DNA from 4 places in the Mesorhizobium sp. B2-4-19 genome. Region 4 is predicted to be linked to each of the others. Evidence: predicted binding sites of a transcription regulator. Region 4 holds the regulator's gene; each other region holds the start of a gene.
The links. Region 4 encodes PhoB, which activates phosphate uptake and scavenging genes when phosphate is short. Its sites were predicted from a motif close to TGTCATNNANCTGTCAT; they were not measured.
Positions count from the first base shown of each region.

Region 1 (5,304 bases), on a different contig from region 4:
GTCCGTCGGTGCTGTGGTCGGCTTTGCCACCGTCATTGCGGCGATGCTGATCAACGCCGGCATACCGGTCTTCCTCGCCATCGCGATCACGCTGCTGGTCGGCGTTGCCATCGGCCTGTTCCACGGCTTCGGCATCGTCAAGATGGGCCTGCCGCCCTTCATCATCACGCTGGCGACGCTGACCTCGCTGCGCGGCATCGGCCTTCTGATGACCAATGGCAACTCGATCTCCATCAACAATGACGCCTTCCAGGAATTTTCGCGCAACTCCTTCCTCGGCGTGCCCAATCTGTTCTGGATGGTGATCCTGGTCGGCATTCCGGCCTACATTTTCCTGCATCACAGCCGCTGGGGCCGCTACCTCTTCTCGGTCGGCTCGAACGCCGAGGCCTCGCGCCTCTCCGGCGTCAATGTCCAGCGCACCATCTACATGGCCTACACGCTGTCTGGCCTGTGCGCGGCTTTTGTCGGCGTGCTCCTGGCCTCGCGCATCGGCATCGGCAACCCGACCCAGGCCGAGGGCTGGGAACTGCAGGCGATCGCGTCCTCGGTCATCGGCGGCACCTCGCTGTTCGGTGCGGTCGGCTCGGTGCATGGCCCGCTGCTCGGCGCCTTCATTCTCGCCACCATCAACAACGGCGCCAACCTGCTCAACGTCAACGCTTTCTGGCAGCGCATCATCACTGGCGTGTTGATCATCGTCATCGTCTATTTCGACGGTCTGCGCCGCCGCAGCGGCAAGTGACCATTGCTGAAATCGATCTCCGGCCCGGCGTGAAGACGGGTCGGAAACCCAATCGGACTGAGACATGAAAGCCGTTATCTGCCGCTCACCCGGGGAACTCGTCCTGGAAGACCGCCCCGCGCCCGGCGCGCCCCCTGCCGGCTGGGCGCTGGTCGCGGTCAGCCATGTCGGCATCTGTGGCACCGACTACCACATTTTCGAGGGCAAGCACCCGTTCCTCGCCTACCCCCGCATCATGGGCCATGAAGTCTCCGGCAGCGTGATCGAGACCGGCGAGGGCGTCGATCTTGCCGTCGGCGAACCGGTCGTCATCAACCCTTACCTCTCCTGCGGCAAGTGCATCGCCTGCCGGCACGGCAAACCGAATTGCTGCGTCAAGATCGAGGTGTTGGGCGTCCATCGCGACGGCGCCATGTGCGAACGCATTCTTGTCCCGGCGCGGAATCTCTATCCGGCCAACGGCCTGTCGCTGGCCGACGCAGCCGCCGTCGAATTCCTGGCCATCGGCGCGCACGCGGTGCGTCGCGCCGGTGCCGATCCCGGCGCTCGCGCTCTGGTCATCGGCGCCGGCCCGATCGGGCTCGGCAACGCCATCTTCGCCCGCATTGCCGGGCTCGACGTGACGCTGCTCGACATGAGCAGTGAACGTCTCGCTTTTGCCGAAAACGAACTTGGTTTCAGGATCCTCGACGGCTCGCGCGGAGCGGTGTCGGATCTGGTCAAGGAAGCGACATCGGGCGAAGGCTTCGACGTGGTCTTCGACGCCACCGGCAACACCCGGTCGGTGCAGTCGGCCTTCGCCCATGTCGCGCATGGCGGCACACTGGTGCTGGTCAGCGTCGTCAAGGACGACATCGTCTTCTCCGACCCTGAATTCCACAAACGCGAAATGACGCTGGTCGGCAGCCGCAATGCACTGCGTGCCGATTTCGATCATGTCGCAGCCTCGATCCGCAACGGCGCCGTGCCCCTGGCCAAGCTCGTCACCCACCGCACGACGCTGGCCGATACGCCGAGCGATCTCGCCCGCTGGGCGCATGAGAAATCCGGGCTGATCAAGGCCGTGATCGAGATCGGATAGTCGGCAGGATTCGGCTCACAGCGCCGACAGTTTGAACTCGACCCGCTCCGCCGGAAAGCGCGACTCGGAGAACTGGATCGGCTGGCCGTCCGGCGTGATGTTGACGGCCACCGTGACCAGTACGATGGCGCCTGGCTGCAGATCGAGATCGGCAAGGTCAGCCGCGTCGGCGTGGCGCGCCGACAGCACGGTCGATTGCCTGAGATAATCGTCGATGCCGAAGCGGGCCAGCGACGCGGTGACCGAGCCAGTCTCAGCCATCGCCTGGTCGATACCGGCAAAGCGCCTGGCATCGAACCAGCCGGCAGCGCGTGACACTGGCCTTCCATCGGCTTCGCCACGTGTCTCCAACCGGATCACCTCGGCACCCTTGGCAAGGCCAAGCCCTTCGGCGACACGCTGGCTGGCCGGCTCGACCGACGAGGCAAGCAGCACGATGTGTCGTTCCGAAGCCTGTCCTTGCAAGCCGGTCGAAAAACGTGTGCGCGCGCCGATCGGATAGGACAGCCGCCTGCGCGACAAGACGAAGGTGCCCCGCCCCTGCTCGGCCCGCAGCACCCCTTCCTGCACGAGCGCCGATATGGCGCTGCGCACCGTGTGGCGATTGACGCCATAGCGCTCGGCCAGCGCCACCTCCGGCGGCAGCGCGGCATTCTCGGCGAAATCGCCGGCGGCGATCGCCTGCAGGATCCTGTCGGCGATCTGCCGCCACAGCGAGACGCCGCTGCGCCGTTCAATGCTGTCGGCTTCCTGTCGCCCGATCATGAATCGCCCCTGCCTTCCATCCCCTGTCATCCACCCGTCATGGACTCGCGCTAGGTAATATGTATAATTTGTATAGTTGTCTATATCAATAGACAAATTTAGCGAAGAGGAATGCTGCCGATGCGAGGACAGGAAGCCCGCGACCAGGCCGGACGCAAAGCCGCGATGGCGACCCTGGCGCAATCGAGCGGTGACGACATCGTCCGGCTCTGGAACGAAGCCGGCCTGCCGTCGCAGGCCGAGCTGCTGCGTGGCCCCGAGACCGGGCTGGTGACGTTGCGCGGTCGCATCGGCGGCGGCGGCGCACCGTTCAATGTCGGCGAGGCGACCGTCACCCGCGCCACGGTCCGGCTGCCGTCCGGACAGGTTGGCCATTGCTACGCGCTTGGCCGCGACAAGCAGAAGGCGAAGCTGGCGGCGATCGCCGATGCGCTCTGGCAGGACCCTGCCCGCCGCGCCGAGGTCGAGACCAGGCTGATCGCGCCTTTGAGGTCGGCGCTCGCCGCTGCCCAAGAAAAACGCCGCGCCGAGACAGCGGCAACGAAGGTGGATTTCTTCACCATGGTTCGCGGGGAAGACTGATGGATATCGCAGCGCAATCGATCGAGGGCGGTTTCGCCGACCCGGTGTTCAACGCACAGACCGTTTTCCGCGCGGTCATGGATGCGATGGCACGGCCGGGCAGCGTGCAGCCTTTGCCGGCCCTGGCCCGCCCGCCGGCGCCGCTCTCGGCAACCGCTGGCGCCGTGGCACTGGCGCTCTGCGACAACGACACGCCGCTCTGGCTCGACCCGGCCCTGCACGCCTCCGCTGCGATCGGCTCCTGGCTTGGTTTCCACACCGGCGCGCCACTGGCCAACACGCCTGCCGACGCGCATTTCGCCTTTGTCGCCACGCCGGCCGAAATGATGGCGCTCGACGGCTTTGCGCAGGGAACGCAGGATTATCCCGACAGGTCGACCACCCTGATCCTGCAGGTCAGCGACCTCGTTTCAGGCACTCCGTTGCTGCTGGAAGGTCCCGGCATCGAAATCAGCGCCATGGTCGCGCCGACGCAGATGCCGCGTCATTTCATCGAGCAGTGGAAGCAGAATATCCAGCGCTTTCCGCGTGGCGTCGACATCATCCTCGTCACCGCTGAAGGCATAGCCTGCCTGCCGCGCACGACGCGCATCAAGACGATGGAGGCTTGAAGATGTATGTCGCGGTAAAAGGCGGCGAAGCCGCAATCGCCAACGCCCACAGCCTGCTGGCCGATCGCCGGCGCGGCGACCGTTCGGTGCCGGCACTGCGCCTCGACCAGATCGTCGAACAGCTGGCGCTCGGCGTCGACCGGGTGATGAGCGAAGGCTCGCTCTATGACCGTGAACTGGCCGCGCTCGCCATCGTCCAGTCGCGCGGCGACATGATCGAGGCGATCTTCCTGGTGCGCGCCTATCGCACCACGCTGCCGCGCTTCGGCTACAGCAAGCCGATCGATACCGGCGCCATGCTGGTCGAACGGCGCGTCTCGGCGACCTACAAGGATCTGCCAGGCGGCCAGTTGCTCGGCCCGACCTTTGACTACACGCACCGGCTGCTCGACCCGGAACTTGCCGCCGGCGCCGATGTCGCCGAACCCTTGCGGCGCGAGACGGAAGCGCAGGCCATGCCACGCGTCTCGGCGATCCTCGCCCGTGAAGGCCTGATCGAACCGGATGGCGAGATGCCGCAGGACCATGTGCCCGGCGACATCACCCGCGAGCCACTGGAATTCCCGATGGCGCGCGACATCCGCCTGCAGGCGCTGTCGCGTGGCGACGAGGGTTTTCTCCTGGCGCTCGGCTATTCCACCCAGCGCGGCTATGCCCGCAACCATCCCTTCGTCGGCGAAATCCGCATCGGCGAGGTCGAACTGGAACTCGATGTCCCCGAACTGCCCTTCGCAGCACCGCTCGGCACGGTGCGGGTCACCGAGTGCCAGATGGTCAACCAGTTCAAGGGTTCGGCCAAGGCGCCTCCGCAGTTCACCCGCGGCTACGGCCTGGTCTTCGGCCAAAGCGAGCGCAAGGCGATGGCCATGGCGCTCTGCGACCGCGCCCTGCGCGCCTCCGAGCTCGGCGAGGACATCATCGCCGCCGCCCAGGACGAGGAATTCGTCATCTCGCATTCCGACAATGTCCAGGCGACCGGCTTCGTCGAGCACCTGAAGCTGCCGCACTATGTCGACTTCCAGGCCGAACTCGACCTCGTGCGCCGCATGCGCGCCGAATACGAGGCCCGAGAAAACCCCGCGAGGGTCGAAGAGAAGCGGGAGGCCGCGGAATGATCGAAGGCCTGTCCCACATGACCTTCATCGTTCGCGACCTCGAGCGGATGACAAGGATACTCGAGGGCGTCTTCGACGCACGCGAGGTCTATGCCAACGACGCCGAGCAGTTCTCGTTGTCACGCGAAAAATTCTTCCTGATCGGCGACATCTGGATCGCCATCATGAAAGGCGAGAAGCTTAACGAACGCAGCTACAACCACATTGCCTTCAAGATCGATGATGCCGATTTCGACCGCTACGCCGAGCGCATCGGCAAGCTAGGCCTCGACATGCGCCCGCCGCGCCCACGCGTCGAGGGCGAAGGCCGCTCGATCTATTTCTACGACGACGACAACCACATGTTCGAACTGCACACCGGCACGCTCACCGAGCGACTGGCGCGCTATGCCAAAGGACTTGAGG
Region 1 is NZ_VFUV01000008.1:206,194-211,497, forward strand. It holds gene FJ546_RS16420 (ABC transporter permease) at 1-745, shown strand, start outside; gene FJ546_RS16425 (zinc-binding alcohol dehydrogenase family protein) at 810-1,826, shown strand; gene phnF (phosphonate metabolism transcriptional regulator PhnF) at 1,842-2,591, opposite strand; gene phnG (phosphonate C-P lyase system protein PhnG) at 2,712-3,173, shown strand; gene phnH (phosphonate C-P lyase system protein PhnH) at 3,173-3,784, shown strand; gene FJ546_RS16445 (carbon-phosphorus lyase complex subunit PhnI) at 3,787-4,899, shown strand; gene fosX (FosX/FosE/FosI family fosfomycin resistance hydrolase) at 4,896-5,304, shown strand, end outside.
Region 1: phnF (phosphonate metabolism transcriptional regulator PhnF) is a predicted target of PhoB. The motif match lies at 2,616-2,632, and genes of this name have one in related genera.

Region 2 (5,304 bases), on a different contig from region 4:
GAAATTGTATTCCTGGGTGCCGGTGTCATGCGGCGAGGCAATATCGAACAATGCCCGCCAGACGTCGTTCCAGTCCTTGGGAACCAGCCAGCTCAGGAAATCCAGGATATGCGGCAGCCGGTCGAAGAAGTGCCCGGCGTTGGCTTCGTCGGCGAACCACATGCTGGCGAACATGGCGGCCAGCAGTAGGCCGACGCCGAGCACTGTATAGAACCGGCGCAGCGACGTCTGGCGTCGCCAGGCATCGGCCATCTCGTGGGTGGCACCGGAGGGGGCTGTCACGGAAAGGGTCATGATCGGAGATGCAAAAAGGGGCGGTACTTGATGAGGTACCGCCCCTTTTGCGATTTCGCCGTTAGCCGCCGATGGCTGCCTTACGGGCTTCGACTATGACGCTATAGAAGTCCGGCTTCACCGGAACGTAGCCGGTGAAATCGCCGCCTTCGACGCCTTCGAAGCAAGCCTTGTCCTTCTTTGGCAGGTCGGTGAAGAAAGCGGCCAGCTTGGCGGTCATGTCGTCGCCGATCGCGGTGCGCACGACAAGCGGGCCGTTCGGGATCAGGCCGGAGCGCCAGACTTCGACGAAGTCGTTGGGGTCGACGGCGCCCTTGGCGACTTCCTTGTGGAATGTGCCGGAGGTGTAGCCGTTCTTGAAGTCGCCGATGCCCGAGGAATCGTCGACCGCGACGTCTACCTTGCCGTCACGCACGGCCAGAACGTTGTTTTCGTGGCCGCCATTGAACTGGGTCGAAGCGAAGTAGGTTTCGTTCGAGGCGCCGGTGGTCTTCGGAATCTGGGTCAGCGGGATCAGGTAGCCGGAGGTCGAATCCGGATCGGCATAGCCGAGCTTCTTGCCCTTGGCCGACTTGATGTCGGTGATCCCCGACGTCTTCAGCGCCAGCCCGATCGAATAGTAGCCGGTGGAGCCGTCCGTCTGCTTGGTGGTGAGGATCGGGGTAACCGCCTTCGGATCCTTGAGATAGACGCTGGCGTAGCCGGAAGCGCCGAGTTCGGCGAAGTCGAGCGTGCCGCCGAGCAGGCCTTGGATGACGCCGTCATAGTCGGCGGCCGGGAACAGCGAAACCTTCTCGAAGCCAAACTCGGCCTTCAGGTGATCGGCCAGGCACTGGTAGTTGCGCAGCCGGTCGGTTTCGTTTTCACCGCCAAGAATGCCGACGCGAAATTCCTTCATGTCGGCGGCATGGGCCATGCTGGTGGCCATGGCGAGCACCGAAACGGCACCGAAAACCATCTTCCTGAACATTGATGTCTCTCCTGTAAGTTCCGGCCCCGCGCCGGCAGCGTTCTTGATCTTGACAAGTGCCCTTGACGCGGGCGGACGATCCAGGCTGCTCACTTTTGGCCCGTAGCGGGCTCAATATCCCGGGAATGCGGGTTCGAGCGGTCCGGCGGATGCTGCGATCTTCTGCTTGAAGGGAACGCTGGTGGAGGTGATGGCCTCCGATATCTCCGCGCCATTGCTGTCGGCGCCATAGACGAGGCGCACGGCCTCACGGTTGAGCTCTTCCGGCGGGCCGTCGAAGACGACCTTGCCGGCGGCCATGCCGATGATGCGGTTGCAATAGGCGCGGGCGGTGTCGAGCGTGTGCAGATTGGTGACGACGGTGATGCCCTCGCGCAGATTGATGTCCTGCAGCGAATCCATCACCACCTTGGCGTTGAGCGGGTCGAGCGAGGCGATCGGCTCGTCGGCGAGGATCACTTTGGGCTGCTGCATCATGGCGCGGGCGATGGCGACACGCTGCTGCTGTCCGCCAGACAAGGTGCCGGCGGGCTGAAGCGCGGTGCGGGCTATGTCGAGCCGCTCGAGCGCGGCGACCGCCTCGGCGCATTCGGCGCGCGAGAACATGCCGAGAAGGTTGGACAGGGTCGAACGGTGGTTCAATTTGCCGAGTAGGACGTTGGTCAGCACGTCGAGGCGCGGCACTAGGTTGAACTGCTGGAAGATCATGGCGCAATCGCGCTGCCAGCGCCGTAGCGGCGAGCCGCGCAGCCGGGAGACCTCGGCGCCGCCAAAAAAAATCGACCCCTGGCTGGGGTCGACAAGACGGTTGATCATGCGAAGAAGGGTCGATTTGCCAGCGCCCGAACGGCCGATGACGCCAACCATCTGACCCTGCGGGATCGAGATGTTGACGTCGCTGACCGCGGTGTTCTTGCCAAATCGTCGGCTGACGCCGCGGATTTCGAGCGTGGCAGAGCTTGCTGACATGAGCAGGTTCCAGTCCGGACCTTGTTGATCGTCAGGCACTCGCCTAACGCAGCCAGATGAACCTGCCATGTCGCCAGCATGTCAGTTTTGTTACGCTCCACAGGCGCGACGGCTGAAGCGCGTCGCGCTGAAACGAATTCATGCGACGCGCTCCAGGCCTTTAGTTTTATGCATGTCGTTCTCCCAAAACCGGGGCCACTTTCGGGCGAGATGTATTGGCGGGCTGTCGGCGATCAGCCGAGCACCAGCAATTCCTCGAAGTGCTTCATGTCGCGGAAGGCGCAGAAGGCGGGCGCCTTGATCTCGATTATCGGAGCCTGCCTTGCGAAAAGCGCCAGGCAATCGTCGAACAGAGCCTGCCACGCGGCGGCGCGATCGTCGGCGAGGCGTTGGATCTGATAGGCAAAGGTGATGTGGAAGGCGTAGGCGTCATGATCGGGGTGCCGATAACCGAACGGCACCGCCAGCGCATCGCGCCATTGACGCATGATGCGCACGTCCTCGTCGGTCGCGCCGGTCACGGTGAGACCGGTCGGTACGATTTCGATCACCTTGATGTCGAAAGGACCGAAGCCCTCGAAGCCCTTCAGGCGCTCCAGATAGAGGCGGGTCATGGCGTCGATGCTGGTGTCGAGCGGTACGTCCTGCGGCCAGTAAGGCAAGCGGCGGCGATATTCGATGATGCCCTGGAACAGCGTCATATGCAGGCTGGAAACGGGCGTGAAGGCGAGCCGGTCGGCGTCGGGCATCGCCAGCATCTTCTCGCGCACCGCAAGCACCACGGCTTCCGAGGGCGAGCCGCTGACGAGATGGCTGACAACCGTGTTGCCGGGCTCGGTCAGAAAATTGCCCGAGGTGTCGTAGCGCGTGCCGAGATGCGCCGGCGGGGTCGGGTTGGAGCCGGCAAAGAATCCGGCGAGCGAGGGTCTGACGGTGTCGAGCATCGCAATCTCCTTGGGGAGATGGCGTCCTGTCCGAGTCCTGTGTCAGGGATATGAACAGGTCCCCGAATGACGATGATGTGAGGAGCTATCCCTCGTATTTCTCCAGGAAAGCCTCCGCCGACAGCTCGCGAAAATCATCGAGCGAAGCGCGCAGCCGCGCGTGGTCCCAGTCCCACCAGGCAAGCGCCTGGTAGCGTTCGGCGGTGCGGCGGTCGAAGCGCTCACGGATCGGCTTGGCCGGCACGCCGGCGACGATGGTGTAGGGCGCGATATCCTTCGAGACGACCGCCCCGGCACCAACCGCCGCGCCATCGCCGACGGTGACGCCCGGCAGGACGGTCGAACCATGACCGAGCCAGGTGTCGTGACCGATGGTGACGCGCTTGGCGCGGCGCTGGGCGAAGAACTCGCTCTCATGCTCGGCGTCGTCCCAATAGTCCGAGGCGCGGTAGGTGAAGTGATGCAGCGTCGGCCGCCAGGTCGGGTGGTTGGTGGCGTTGAGGCGCACGCTTGCCGCGATATTGGCGAACTTGCCGATCGTCGCGCACCAGACAGAGCAATCCTGCATCATGTAGGAATAGTCGCCGAGTTCGCTTTCCGAAACCCGGCTGCGGTCGGCGATCTCGGTCCAGCGGCCAAGCGTCGAATTGTGCACCTCCGCCGTCGGGTGGACCAGCGGCGACTCCGACAATTTCCTGGTCATGCGACGAGTTTTCCCGGAGCAAAAGCGGTGACGTCGATGATGCGGTCCGCAACCGCCTCGCGCACATCATGATCGTGGAAGATACCGAGCAGGGCGACGCCCGCCGCCTTCTTGGCGGCTATGAGTTCGATCACCACGTCGCGGTTGGTGGCGTCGAGCGAGGCGGTTGGCTCGTCGAGCAGCAGGATAGGGTGCTCGGTGATGAAGCCGCGCGCGATGTTGACGCGCTGCTGCTCGCCGCCGGAGAAGGTCGCCGGCGGCAGTGCCCAGAGTTTTTCCGGCAAGTTGAGCTGCGCAAGCAGGGCGCGCGCCTTGCCTCTGGCCGCCTCGCGGTCCTCGCCGCGCTCGACCAGCGGCTCGGCGACGACGTCGAGCGCCGAGACGCGCGGCACGGTGCGCAGGAACTGGCTGACATAGCCGATCGTTTGCCGGCGAACGGCAAGCACGGTGCGGGGGCTGGCGTTGGCCAGATCGATCAGTCCGTCCTCGTGGCTGACGATGATCTGCCCCTCGTCGACGGCATAGTTGCCGTAGAGCATCTTCAGGATGGAGCTCTTGCCGGCCCCGGACGGGCCGCCGAGCACGGTGCATTCGCCCGCCTTGATCGAGAACGAGACACCGGCGACGACGGGCAGTTTGATGCCGTCGCGCAGGTGCATGGTGAAGCTTTTCGCGACGTCGGAAACAACGAGCGGGGTTGGCATCGCTACACCTGCAAAATGGAGGAAACGAGAAGCTGCGTGTAGGGCGCGCGCGGGTCGTCCAGCACGCGGTCGGTGAGGCCGCTTTCGACGACGCGGCCGTCCTTCATCACCATCATGCGCTGCGACAGCAGGCGCGCCACCGCGAGGTCGTGGGTGACGACGATGGCCGCGAGGCCGAGATCGGTGACCAGCCCGCGCAAGAGGTCGAGTAGGCGCGCCTGCACCGAGACGTCGAGGCCGCCGGTCGGCTCGTCCATGAACACCAGTCGTGGGCCGGTGACGAGGTTGCGGGCGATCTGCAGGCGCTGGCGCATGCCGCCGGAAAAGGCACGTGGCTCGTCGTCGATACGGTCTTCCTCGATCTCGACGCGCGACAGCCAGTCGACGGCCGTGGCGCGGATCTTGCCGTAGTGGCGCTCGCCGACCGCCATCAGCCGTTCGCCGACATTGGCGCCGGCCGACACCGTCATACGCAGGCCGTCTGCCGGGTTCTGGTGGACAAAGCCCCAGTCGGTGCGCATCAGGAAGCGGCGCTCGGCCTCGCTCATGCGGTAGAGCTCGCGGAACTGGCCGTCGCGCATGCGGTAGCTGGCGGTGCCCGACGACGGCAGCAGCCGCGTCGACAGGCAATTGAGCAGCGTCGTCTTACCGGAGCCGGATTCGCCGACGACTGCCAGGACTTCGCCCGGCCAAAGGTCGAAGGAGACGTTGTCGCAGCCG
Region 2 is NZ_VFUV01000008.1:212,460-217,763, reverse strand. It holds gene phnE (phosphonate ABC transporter, permease protein PhnE) at 1-294, opposite strand, end outside; gene phnD (phosphonate ABC transporter substrate-binding protein) at 356-1,264, opposite strand; gene phnC (phosphonate ABC transporter ATP-binding protein) at 1,376-2,233, opposite strand; gene FJ546_RS16475 (DUF1868 domain-containing protein) at 2,467-3,177, opposite strand; gene FJ546_RS16470 (DapH/DapD/GlmU-related protein) at 3,263-3,880, opposite strand; gene phnL (phosphonate C-P lyase system protein PhnL) at 3,877-4,584, opposite strand; gene phnK (phosphonate C-P lyase system protein PhnK) at 4,587-5,304, opposite strand, start outside.
Region 2: phnC (phosphonate ABC transporter ATP-binding protein) is a predicted target of PhoB. The motif match lies at 2,312-2,328, and genes of this name have one in related genera.

Region 3 (5,304 bases), on a different contig from region 4:
GGCCGGCGGCTGCTTTCGCTGCCGGCTTCGCCCGTGCGTCCACGCCGGCGCTCGCGCCTGCTGTCTCGTGCCGCGTCATCGATCATCGAAAAATCCTCCTCATTGCCGCATCGCCTTGCCCGAGGGATCGTAGGGCGCCGCCGCGATGACGCGAGCCGGCCGTTCGACGCCGACAATGTGCACTGAAAGCGCCGTACCCTCCTCGGTAAAATCGGCGTCGACCAACGCCAGCGCGACGCTTCTGCCGATCGTGTAGCCAAAGCCGCCCGAAGTGACGAAGCCGACGCGCCGGCCATCACGCCAGACCGGCTCGAAGCCGCTGGCGTCGGCATCGACGGCGTCGACCTCCAGCGTCACGATCCGTTCCGCCGCACCAACGTTGCGCTCCGTCAGCGCCGCCTCGCGGCCGACGAAATCGCCCTTGTCGAAGGCGATGAACCGATCAAGGCCGGTCTGGCCTGGCGTGTAGCCCTGCGTGAATTCGCGCGACCAGATGCCGAAGCTTTTCTCCAACCTCAGCGCATTGAGCGCGTAGTAGCCGATCTCGGCCAGACCGAGATCCTCGCCGGCGGCAAGCAGTGTCTCACGCAGCGTGGCATGCATGGTTACCGGGCAGTTGATCTCGAAGCCCAGCTCGCCCGCGATGGAGAGGCGGGCAATCCTCGCCTGCACCATGCCGATGTCGAACGTGCCGCAGGCCATGAACTGCAGTGCCGCGCCGGAGACATCCTGATGCGTCGTGCGTTCCAGGATTTTGCGCGCATTCGGCCCGGTCAGCAGGAAGCCGCCCGTCGCATCGGAGATGTCGGTGACCGTGACGCCCTCTCCTGCCTGGCTCTCGAACCAGCGCATGTGGAATTCCCTGAGATAGTAGGAGCCCATCAGCCAATAGTCGCCGCCGCCCCAGTTGATCACGGTGAGGTCGCCCTTCAGCCGCCCGTCCGGCCCGAGCATCGGCGCCAGCCGTGCCTGTCCGGCCTTCGGCAGCCGGCAGGCCAGCAGCCGGTCGAGCCATGCCTCGGCACCCGCGCCGGACACCGCATAGCGCGCATAGGCCGAGATATCGACGAGACCGGCGGCCCGCCGGACCTGCAACGCCTCGTCCCCAACGATGTCGAAGGCGTTGGAGCGCTTGAGTGTGGTGTTCTCGCGAAACCCCATCGGCGCGAAATAGGCCGGGATTTCCAGCCCCCACGACGCCGTCCATTCGCAGCCCGCGGCACTCATGCCGTCATAGGCACCGGGCCGTTTCAAAGGCCGGCCCGCCGGCAGCCGCTCATTGGGAAAGGTCATGACGAAACGGCGCGCATAGAATTGCCGCGTCGTTTGTCTCAGATATTCGCGGTTGGCGGCGAAGATGCCGTAGCGCGCAATGTCCATGCCGAAAATGTCGGCCTGCGGCTCGCCGTAAATCATCCATTCGGCCAGCGATTTGCCGACGCCACCGCCCTGGCTGAAGCCAGCCATGACGCCGCAGGCGACCCAGTAGTTTTTGAGCCCGCGCACCGGTCCGACAATCGGATTGCCGTCGGGGGTAAAAGTGAAGGCGCCGTTGACCCATTTGCGGATGCCGGCGCTCCCCAGGCAAGGAAAGCGCTCATGCGCCTTGGCGAGTTCCGGGCTGATGCGGTCTATGTCTTCCGGGATGAGCTCGATGCCGTAGTCCCATGGCGCGCCGTCCATGTTCCAATGCTTCGGGTTCTGCTCGTAGACGCCGAGCAGCACGCCCTTGCGCTCCTGGCGCAAGTAGGAGAAGCCGTCGAGGTCGACGGCGATGCCGATCTCCCGGTCGAGTGCCGCGATCTCCGGAATGTCCTCGGTGATGAAATAATGGTGCTCCATCGGCGTCACCGGCAGGTTGACGCCGGCCATGCGGCCGAGCTGCTTTGCCCACAGACCGCCGGCGTTGACGACATGCTCGGCGACGATGGTGGCGTGCTCGGCAACGACATCCCAGTGGCCGTCCGTGCGAGACTTCAACTCGACGACACGGTTGCGCAGGATCACGTCGGCGCCACGCTTTTTCGCGGCGCCGGCATAAGCGTGCGTCGTTCCATAGGGGTCGAGATGGCCTTCGTTGGAATCGTGGAGACCGCCGAGCACGCCGGTGACCTCGACGATCGGACAAATTTCTTTGATCTCGTCCGGGGTCACCAGGCGAGCCGTTTCGATGCCGACCGACTGGAACATCGCCCAGGCAGATTTCAGCCATTCCCAGCGCTGGGGATCGCTGGCCATGTTGACGCCGCCGGTCATGTGCAGGCCGATGTTCTGGCCGGATTCGGCCTCGATCTCGCGATAGAGCTTGATGGTGTAGTCCTGCAGCGCCGCGACGTTGGGATCGGCGTTGAGCGCATGAAACCCGGCCGCCGCATGCCAGGTCGAACCGGCGGTCAGTTCCGCGCGTTCGATCAGCGCCACGTCAGACCAGCCGAACCGCGTCAGATGGTAGAGCACGGAGGCGCCGACCACCCCGCCTCCGATGACGACTGCGCGGTAGTGCGACTTCAAGGCTCCCCTCCCGGTCTGTTAGAAGCGCACCATATATACACTAGACACAAGTGTCCAGTACTAGGCTTGCACGCCCGAACGGATGTGTGGAGATGATCCATTCTTCCGCCAGAGCACGTGTTTTTCTCGACCTGTGAACATGACGGCCGGCAGGCATGCCGCACTGTCACGCAAGCATCATGTTCGCGCCGTAGATCGCTTTCGGGGGCGGCGCGCGGCATCATCGATGTACCGCCTCTTTCAGCTTTTTGCTCTTCGGCCGCTCCGGCACATCTGTCACAAAGAGGATCATCCATGAAACATCTGCACCGAACCGCCTCGCTCGGCGTCGCGCTGGCCTTGTTCACCGCGCTCACGCCGGCGCTTGCCGACAGCACCGCGACAGTCGGCGGCCTCGTCAACAAGGGCCTGGTCGGCGTCGGCCGCATCCCGGCCGCACAGCGCGACAAATTCGGCGAGACGTTCGGCTCGGGTTCCGGCATGGCGATCGACACATCGAGCTGGACGCGCGATGCGGGCACCTACAAGGGTTCGCTCTGGCTGCTGCCGGATCGCGGCTACAATGTCACCGGCACCACCGACTACCGGCCGCGCCTCAACACGGTCGGCATCGAGTTCACGCCGGCAGCAGCAGGCGCCGCAGGCCAGCAACAGACCGAAGTCAAGGCGACGCTCACCGACACCATGCTTCTCACCGACGACAAGGACGCCGACGCCACCGGCATAGATCCGCTGTCGGACGTGCGTGCCGCCGCAGGCGACATGCCGATGCTGCCCGCCGCCACCAATGGCAAGCTCGCCCTCGACAACGAGGCGATCGTGCGCCTGCCGGACGGCTCGATGTTCATCTCCGACGAATATGGCCCCAACATCTACCGCTTCTCGGCGCAAGGCCGCCTGCTGTCGGCGACCCAGCCGCCGGCTGCCCTGGTGCCGATGCGCAAGGGCGCGCCCAACTTTTCCTCGGACAATCCGGGTCCAGGTGCTGCCGAGCCCGATCCGAAGGATCCCGAGACCGGCCGCCAGAACAACCAGGGCCTCGAAGGCATGGCGATGACGCCGGACGGCAAGTTCCTGATCGCCGTGCTGCAGTCGGCGACCCGGCAGGATGGCGGCGATTCAGGTTCGACCCGGCAAAACACCAGGGCGCTGGTCTATGACGCTTCCGACCTCGCCCATCTCAAGCTGGCGCATGAGTATGTCGTGCCGCTGCCGGTGTTCAAGGACGCCAAGGGCAAGACCAAGGTCGCCGCGCAAAGCGAGATCGTGGCGCTGTCGGACACGTCCTTCCTGATGCTGGCGCGCGACAGCGGCAACGGCCAGGGCGTAAAGGGCGACACCTCGCTTCTGCGCCAGATCTTTGTCGTCGACGTTTCGGCCGCAACCGACATCGCGGGCGGCCCTTTCGACGCCGCCGACAAGCCGGTCGCGCCCAAGGGCGTGCTCGATCCGTCGGTGTCGCCGGCCAGGCTGACGCCGTTCATCGACATCAACGACAATGCGCAGCTCAATCGCTTCGGCCTGCACAATGGCGCGCCGAACGACCACAACAACCTGTCCGAGAAATGGGAAGCAATGTCGCTGGCGAGCGTGCTCGATCCAAAGCTGCCCGACGACTATTTCCTGTTTGTCGCCAATGACAACGACTTCCTCGCTCAGGACGGTTTCCAGGTCGGCGCCCCCTACAAGGCCGATGATGGCGCCAATGTCGACACCATGTTCCTGGTCTATCAGGTCACGCTGCCGGGTCTGGCGAAGAAGTAATCAGCACGATCCAGGCGGGCGCGCATGGCGCGTCCGCCTGAGGCCCCGCGCCCCAGGGATCAATATCCCGTTCCGGGCGCTTTGAGAACATGGCTAGATCAAGGTGCGCCAGGAGACCTCCGGCCAACCTTTTCCGACGCCGCATCGACCTGCCCCGTTGAATCGGCAATGATGGTGGAACGGATCCAAATCACTTTGCCGAGTCGCCAGCCATGGACGAAAAAATGCCCCCGCGCCGGCGCACCGGCGACCTGACCAGCGGCCCGATCCCGCGCACGCTGCTGCTGTTTGCCCTGCCGGTGCTGGGTTCCAACGTGCTGCAGTCGCTCAACGGGTCGATCAATGCCGTCTGGGTCGGCCGTTTTCTCGGTGAATCGGCGCTGACCGCCACCTCCAATGCCAACCTCGTCCTGTTCCTGATCCTGGGCACCGTGTTCGGCATCGGCATGGCGGCGACCATCCTGGTGGCGCAGTCGGTCGGCGCCCGCGACATGCCCGAGGCGCGCCGCATCGTCGGCACCAGCGCCACCTTCTTCTTCTTCGTTTCGGTGGTCTTTGCCGTCTGCGGCTGGATCTGGGTCGATGCCATCCTGGGCACGCTTGGCACACCGGCCGACGCCTTGCCGCTGGCGCGTTCCTATCTGCGCATCATCTTCGTCGCCGTGCCGATGATGAACCTTCTGTCCTTCGTCATGACGGTACTGCGCGGTGCGGGCGATTCACGCACGCCCTTCATCTTCATGGCGCTGGCGGTCATCCTCGACATCGTGCTCAACCCGCTGCTGATCCGCGGCATCGGCCCCTTCCCCGAGCTTGGCATCGCCGGCTCCGCCACCGCGACGCTGATCGGCCAGACGGTGAGCGTCATCGCCATCCTCGTCGTGCTCTACGCGCGCAAGCACCCGCTGCGGCTGGCCGCCGCCAATCTCGCTCTGCTGCGGCCCGACCCCGCCTTGCTGCGCATCGTCGTCTTCAAGGGCGTGCCGATGGGCCTGCAGATGATCGTCATTTCAGCCGCCGCCCTGACGG
Region 3 is NZ_VFUV01000005.1:221,030-226,333, forward strand. It holds gene FJ546_RS11670 (trimethylamine methyltransferase family protein) at 1-86, opposite strand, end outside; gene FJ546_RS11675 (FAD-dependent oxidoreductase) at 100-2,511, opposite strand; gene FJ546_RS11680 (esterase-like activity of phytase family protein) at 2,806-4,275, shown strand; gene FJ546_RS11685 (MATE family efflux transporter) at 4,500-5,304, shown strand, end outside.
Region 3: FJ546_RS11680 (esterase-like activity of phytase family protein) is a predicted target of PhoB. The motif match lies at 2,676-2,692, and genes of this name have one in related genera.

Region 4 (5,304 bases):
GGCGACCATCGCCAACGAATTCACCGAAGCGGTCGGCGATCTCTACACCTCCTCGCTGGTCGCGCTCGGCCTGATCCTGTTCGTTATCACCTTCCTGATCCTTGCCATCGCCCGCTACATGCTGATGCGCATCGACGCCCGCACGGGAGCCTGACCGATGTCGACAGCCGCATCGCTTCACCAGAGCCGCAAGCGCAAGAACGGCGTGATGATGGCGCTGTGCGTCGTCTCTGCCGGCATCGGCCTTGCCTGGCTGGCGTTGATCCTTGGCGCCTTGCTCTACAAGGGCCTGGCCGGCGTCTCCCTCTCGGTCTTCACGGAAATGACACCGCCGCCCGGCGACGCCGGCGGCCTGCTCAACGCCATCTACGGCAGCATCATGATGACCATCATCGGCATCATCGTCGGCACGCCGATCGGCGTGCTGGCCGGTACCTATATGGCCGAATATGGCCGCTTCTCGAAGCTCACCACGGTGGTGCGCTTCATCAACGACATCCTTCTGTCGGCGCCGTCGATCATCATCGGCCTGTTCGTCTATGAGCTGATGGTGCGGCCGATGGGGCATTTCTCGGCGATCGCCGGTGCCGTAGCACTCGCCATCCTGGTCATCCCCGTCGTCGTGCGCACCACCGAGGACATGCTCAACCTGGTGCCCAACGCCTTGCGCGAAGCCGGCACCGCGATCGGCGCGCCGCGCTGGGTGGTCATCCGCTCGGTTGCCTATCGTGCCGCGCTTTCGGGCATCGTCACCGGCATATTGCTGGCCATCGCCCGCATCTCCGGCGAGACCGCACCGCTTCTTTTCACGGCGCTGAACAACCAGTTCTGGTCGAGCAATCTCAACGCGCCGATGGCCAGCCTGCCGGTCACCATCTTCCAGTTCGCTCTCAGCCCCTATGAGGAATGGCAGCAGCTGGCCTGGACCGGTGCACTCATAATCACATTGACGGTTCTCGCGCTCAGCATCCTTGCGCGCAGCCTGACCGGACGCAGAGAGGACAAATGAGCCAGATGTTGTCTCCAGACATGACGATCGCCGCCGAGGCGGTGACCAAGGCCAAGATCGAGGTCAAGAACCTCAACTTCTACTACGGCCAGTCGAAGGCGCTGAAGGATATCACGCTGTCGCTGCCCGAGCGCAGCGTCACCGCCTTCATCGGCCCGTCGGGTTGCGGAAAGTCGACGCTGCTGCGCGTCTTCAACCGCATCTACGAGCTTTATCCCAAGCAGACCGCCGAGGGCCAGGTGCTGCTCGACGGCCAGAACGTTCTCGACCGCTCGCAGGACCTCAACCTGCTGCGCACCAAGATCGGCATGGTGTTCCAGAAGCCGACGCCGTTCCCGATGTCGATCTACGAGAACATCGCTTTCGGCGTCAGGCTCTACGAGAAGATCAGCAAGGCCGAGATGGACGGCCGTGTCGAGCAGGCGCTCAAGCGCGCGGCACTGTGGACCGAGGTCAAGGACAAGCTCAATGCCAGCGGCCTTAGCCTGTCGGGCGGCCAACAGCAGCGGCTGTGCATCGCCCGCACCGTGGCGGTGAAGCCTGAAGTCATCCTGCTCGACGAGCCGGCCTCGGCGCTCGACCCGCTGTCGACCGCCAAGATCGAGGAACTGATCGACGAGTTGCAGGCCGACTACACGATCGTCATCGTCACCCACAACATGCAGCAGGCGGCGCGCGTCTCGAAGCAGACCGCCTTCATGTATCTGGGCGAACTGGTCGAATTCGACCGTACCGAGAAGATCTTCACGTCGCCTCGCGAGAAGCGCACGCAAGACTACATCACTGGCCGCTTCGGCTGATCGCACGCATACGAGGACCAGGATCATGGCCGAACACACAGTCGCAGCCTTCGACGAGGATCTCGGACAGATCAGCAGGCTGATCAGCGACATGGGCGACCTTGCCGGCTCGATGGTCGGCGGCGCCACCAAGGCGCTGCTGAACTCCGACAATGCGCTCGCCCAGCGCGTCGTCTCCGACGACGCCATCATGGATGCGCGCCAGCGCGAGCTCGACGACCGCGCCATCACGCTGATCGCCAAGCGCCAGCCGATGGCCGACGATCTGCGCCATGTCGTCGGCTCGATCCGCATGGCCGGCGACCTCGAACGCATTGGCGACCTTGCCAAGAACATCGCCAAGCGCGTCGGTACTGTAGGCCTCAGCGCCACGCCGCGCGACCTGTCGCATTCCATCGACGCCATGGCGCAGCTGGTGCTGATCCAGGTGCAGGGCGTCATCGAGGAGTATGCGGCGCGCGATGCCGCGGCACTGGCGAAGCTGCGCGCCGACGACGAGCGCATCGACGTCAAATACACTTCCGTCTTCCGCGAACTGCTGACCTATATGATGGAAGATCCGCGCAACATCACGGCTTGCACGCATCTGTTGTTCTGCGCCAAGAATCTCGAACGCATCGGCGACCACGTGACCAACATCGCCGAGAATGCGTACTATGTCCTGACCGGCACGCAGCTGCCCGCCAACCGTCCAAAACAGGACGAGACGGCGATGTCGGCGCCGGCGGCCTGAGAGCGCAGGGGTAACCAATCGATGATCGCACCACGCATCATGGTGGTGGAGGACGAGGAGCCGCTCGGCGTGCTCCTCCGCTACAATCTGGAATCGGAGGGTTACCAGGTCGAGGTGGTGACACGCGGCGACGAAGCCGAAATCCGCCTGCAGGAGAACGTGCCCGACCTCCTCGTGCTCGACTGGATGGTGCCGGCGGTATCCGGCATCGAACTCTGCCGGCGGTTGCGAATGCGGCCCGAGACCGAGCGGCTGCCGATCATCATGCTGACCGCGCGGGGCGAGGAAAGCGACCGTGTACGTGGGCTTTCCACCGGCGCCGACGACTATCTGGTCAAGCCGTTCTCGACGCCGGAATTCATGGCCCGCGTCAAGGCGCTGCTGCGCCGCGCCAAGCCGGAAGTGCTGTCGAGCGTGCTCAAGGTCGGCGATATCGTGCTCGACCGTGAATCGCACCGGGTCTACCGCAAGAAGAGCGAGATCCGGCTCGGGCCGACCGAATTCCGCCTGCTCGAATTCATGATGCGCCATCCCGGCCGCGTGTTCTCGCGCAGCCAGCTGCTCGACAATGTCTGGGGCGAGACGATCTACATCGACGAGCGCACCGTGGACGTGCATGTCGGCCGGTTGCGCAAGGCGGTCAACAATGGCCGCATGCCGGATGTCATCCGCACCATCCGTGGGGCGGGCTACGCGATCCGCGAGGATTGAGCACGACCTGACTCAGGCAACGTTTTTCTTCGCGGCGGGGCCTGCTTTCGTTTGCACGCCGGGCGCGAAAATCTCCTGGTCGACGAAGGTCAGCGCGCGCATGGCGCAACCTTCGCGGATCAGCGGCAGTTCGTTCGGTTCGGTGTCGAAGGAGATCGATTCCGAGTGCTGGCCACCGGCGGTCTGGGCGATCGCCTCGCGCAATGCCGGCTCGATCAGGTCGAAGGCGGCGGCGCTGACGCCGACCATGGCGACGGGCGCGGGATCGATCAGCGCGAACAGGCTGCCGAGGCCGTAACCCAGCGCCTCGCCGGCCTTGCGATAGGCTTCGCGCTCGGGCCCGTCCCGTTCCCGTGCCGTCGTGGCCAGCGCCCGCATCTGCGCGTCGCTGACATCGGCCACAGGCTCGGTGTCCTCGCTGAGCTGCCTGGCATTGCGCCAGATGGCGTAATTGCCGGCATAGGCCTCGACACAGCCGCGCCGTCCGCAGCGGCAGAGCGCGCCGCCGGGCCGATGGATCATGTGGCCGAACTCGCCGCCCGAGGAATGGGTGCCGGTGAACAGCTCGCCCTTCAGCACCAGCCCCATGCCGATGCCGTGCGAAAGCAGGATGGCGATGAAGTCGTCGCGGTAGCGCTCGGGATCGCGCCTGCGCAGCGCCACCGCCATCATGTTGCAGTCGTTTTCCATGGTGGCGGGGATGCCGAACTCGGCTTCGAGTATGTCGGCGAAGGCGATGTCGGTCTGCGGCGTGATCGGCGACCACAGCATCGCCCGGGCCTCGGTATCGGTGATGCCCTGGATCGCCAGCGCGATGCGGGCGACGCTGCGCACGTCAATGTCGGGATCCTCGAGGCGCCGCCTTACGATGGCCACGCATTCGCCGATCAGCGCCTCGCGCGACATGGTCAGCGTGTCCAGCCGGCGCTGTTCTTCCGATATCACCTGGCCGGCATAGTCGATGACTGCGACCGACAGGAAATTCAGCGACAGCACCACGGTCATCACAGCCGCGGCCTCCGGATTGAGGCCGAGCCCGACCTGCGGCCTGCCGCGTTTCAGCGCGCCGGCCTCGCTCGGCTTGCCCTCGGCCAGGATGCCTTCGCCGATCAGGTCGGAGGAAATCGCCGATATGGTCGAATGGCTGAGGCCGGTGGTCGCGGCGATCTCGGTGCGTGAGGGCCGGCCAGCCTGGCGCACGGCCGCGATCACCATCGCCCGGTTGCGCCGGCGCAGATCGTCGTGGCGGATTCCGACCGACATGTTTTTTCACATCCTCCCGGTCGCCGCGGTTCTTCCGGCCTCCTCGAACGCTGCCGGCGACACGGTCAAATACTGGCAGAAGCGGCCGGTGCTGTCATTTATTTATTGCGAAGCTCGAAAAAAATTCAGAGGGACATCAAAATCCATCAGAATCGTTGTTGACAGCGTTCCGGTGTTGGCTCAGTGTTTTTTCGAGGCTCGAAAAAATAGGGCCTCTGTGCCGGCCTTAGGGCCAGTTTGGTCGCGCCATACGCGGCGCAGGGAGGAATATCATGAAGAGATTCACGGCCGCCATCCTGGCGGGTGTCGCCATGTCGCTGACGCTTGCGTCGGTCGCGCAGGCGAAGGACAAGGTCATCGGCGTTTCGTGGTCCAACTTCCAGGAAGAGCGCTGGAAGACCGACGAGGCCGCCATGAAGAAGGCGATCGAGGCCGCCGGCGACAAGTACATTTCCGCCGACGCGCAGTCCAATCCCGGCAAGCAGCTTACCGATGTCGAGAGCCTGATCTCGCAGGGCGCCAATTCGCTGATCATCCTGGCCCAGGATGCCTCGGCCATCGGCCCGGCCGTGCAGAAGGCGCTGGACGAAGGCATTCCGGTCGTCGGCTATGACCGCCTGATCGAGAACAAGGACGTCTTCTACCTGACCTTCGACAACAAGGAAGTCGGTCGTTTGCAGGCCAGCGCGGTGTTCAAGGCCAAGCCGGAAGGCAACTATGTCTTCATCAAGGGCTCGGGCGCCGATCCGAATGCCGACTTCCTGTTCGCAGGCTCGATGGAAGTGCTC
Region 4 is NZ_VFUV01000016.1:83,665-88,968, reverse strand. It holds gene pstC (phosphate ABC transporter permease subunit PstC) at 1-154, shown strand, start outside; gene pstA (phosphate ABC transporter permease PstA) at 158-1,009, shown strand; gene pstB (phosphate ABC transporter ATP-binding protein PstB) at 1,006-1,809, shown strand; gene phoU (phosphate signaling complex protein PhoU) at 1,835-2,542, shown strand; gene phoB (phosphate regulon transcriptional regulator PhoB) at 2,564-3,253, shown strand; gene FJ546_RS23625 (ROK family protein) at 3,266-4,516, opposite strand; gene xylF (D-xylose ABC transporter substrate-binding protein) at 4,789-5,304, shown strand, end outside.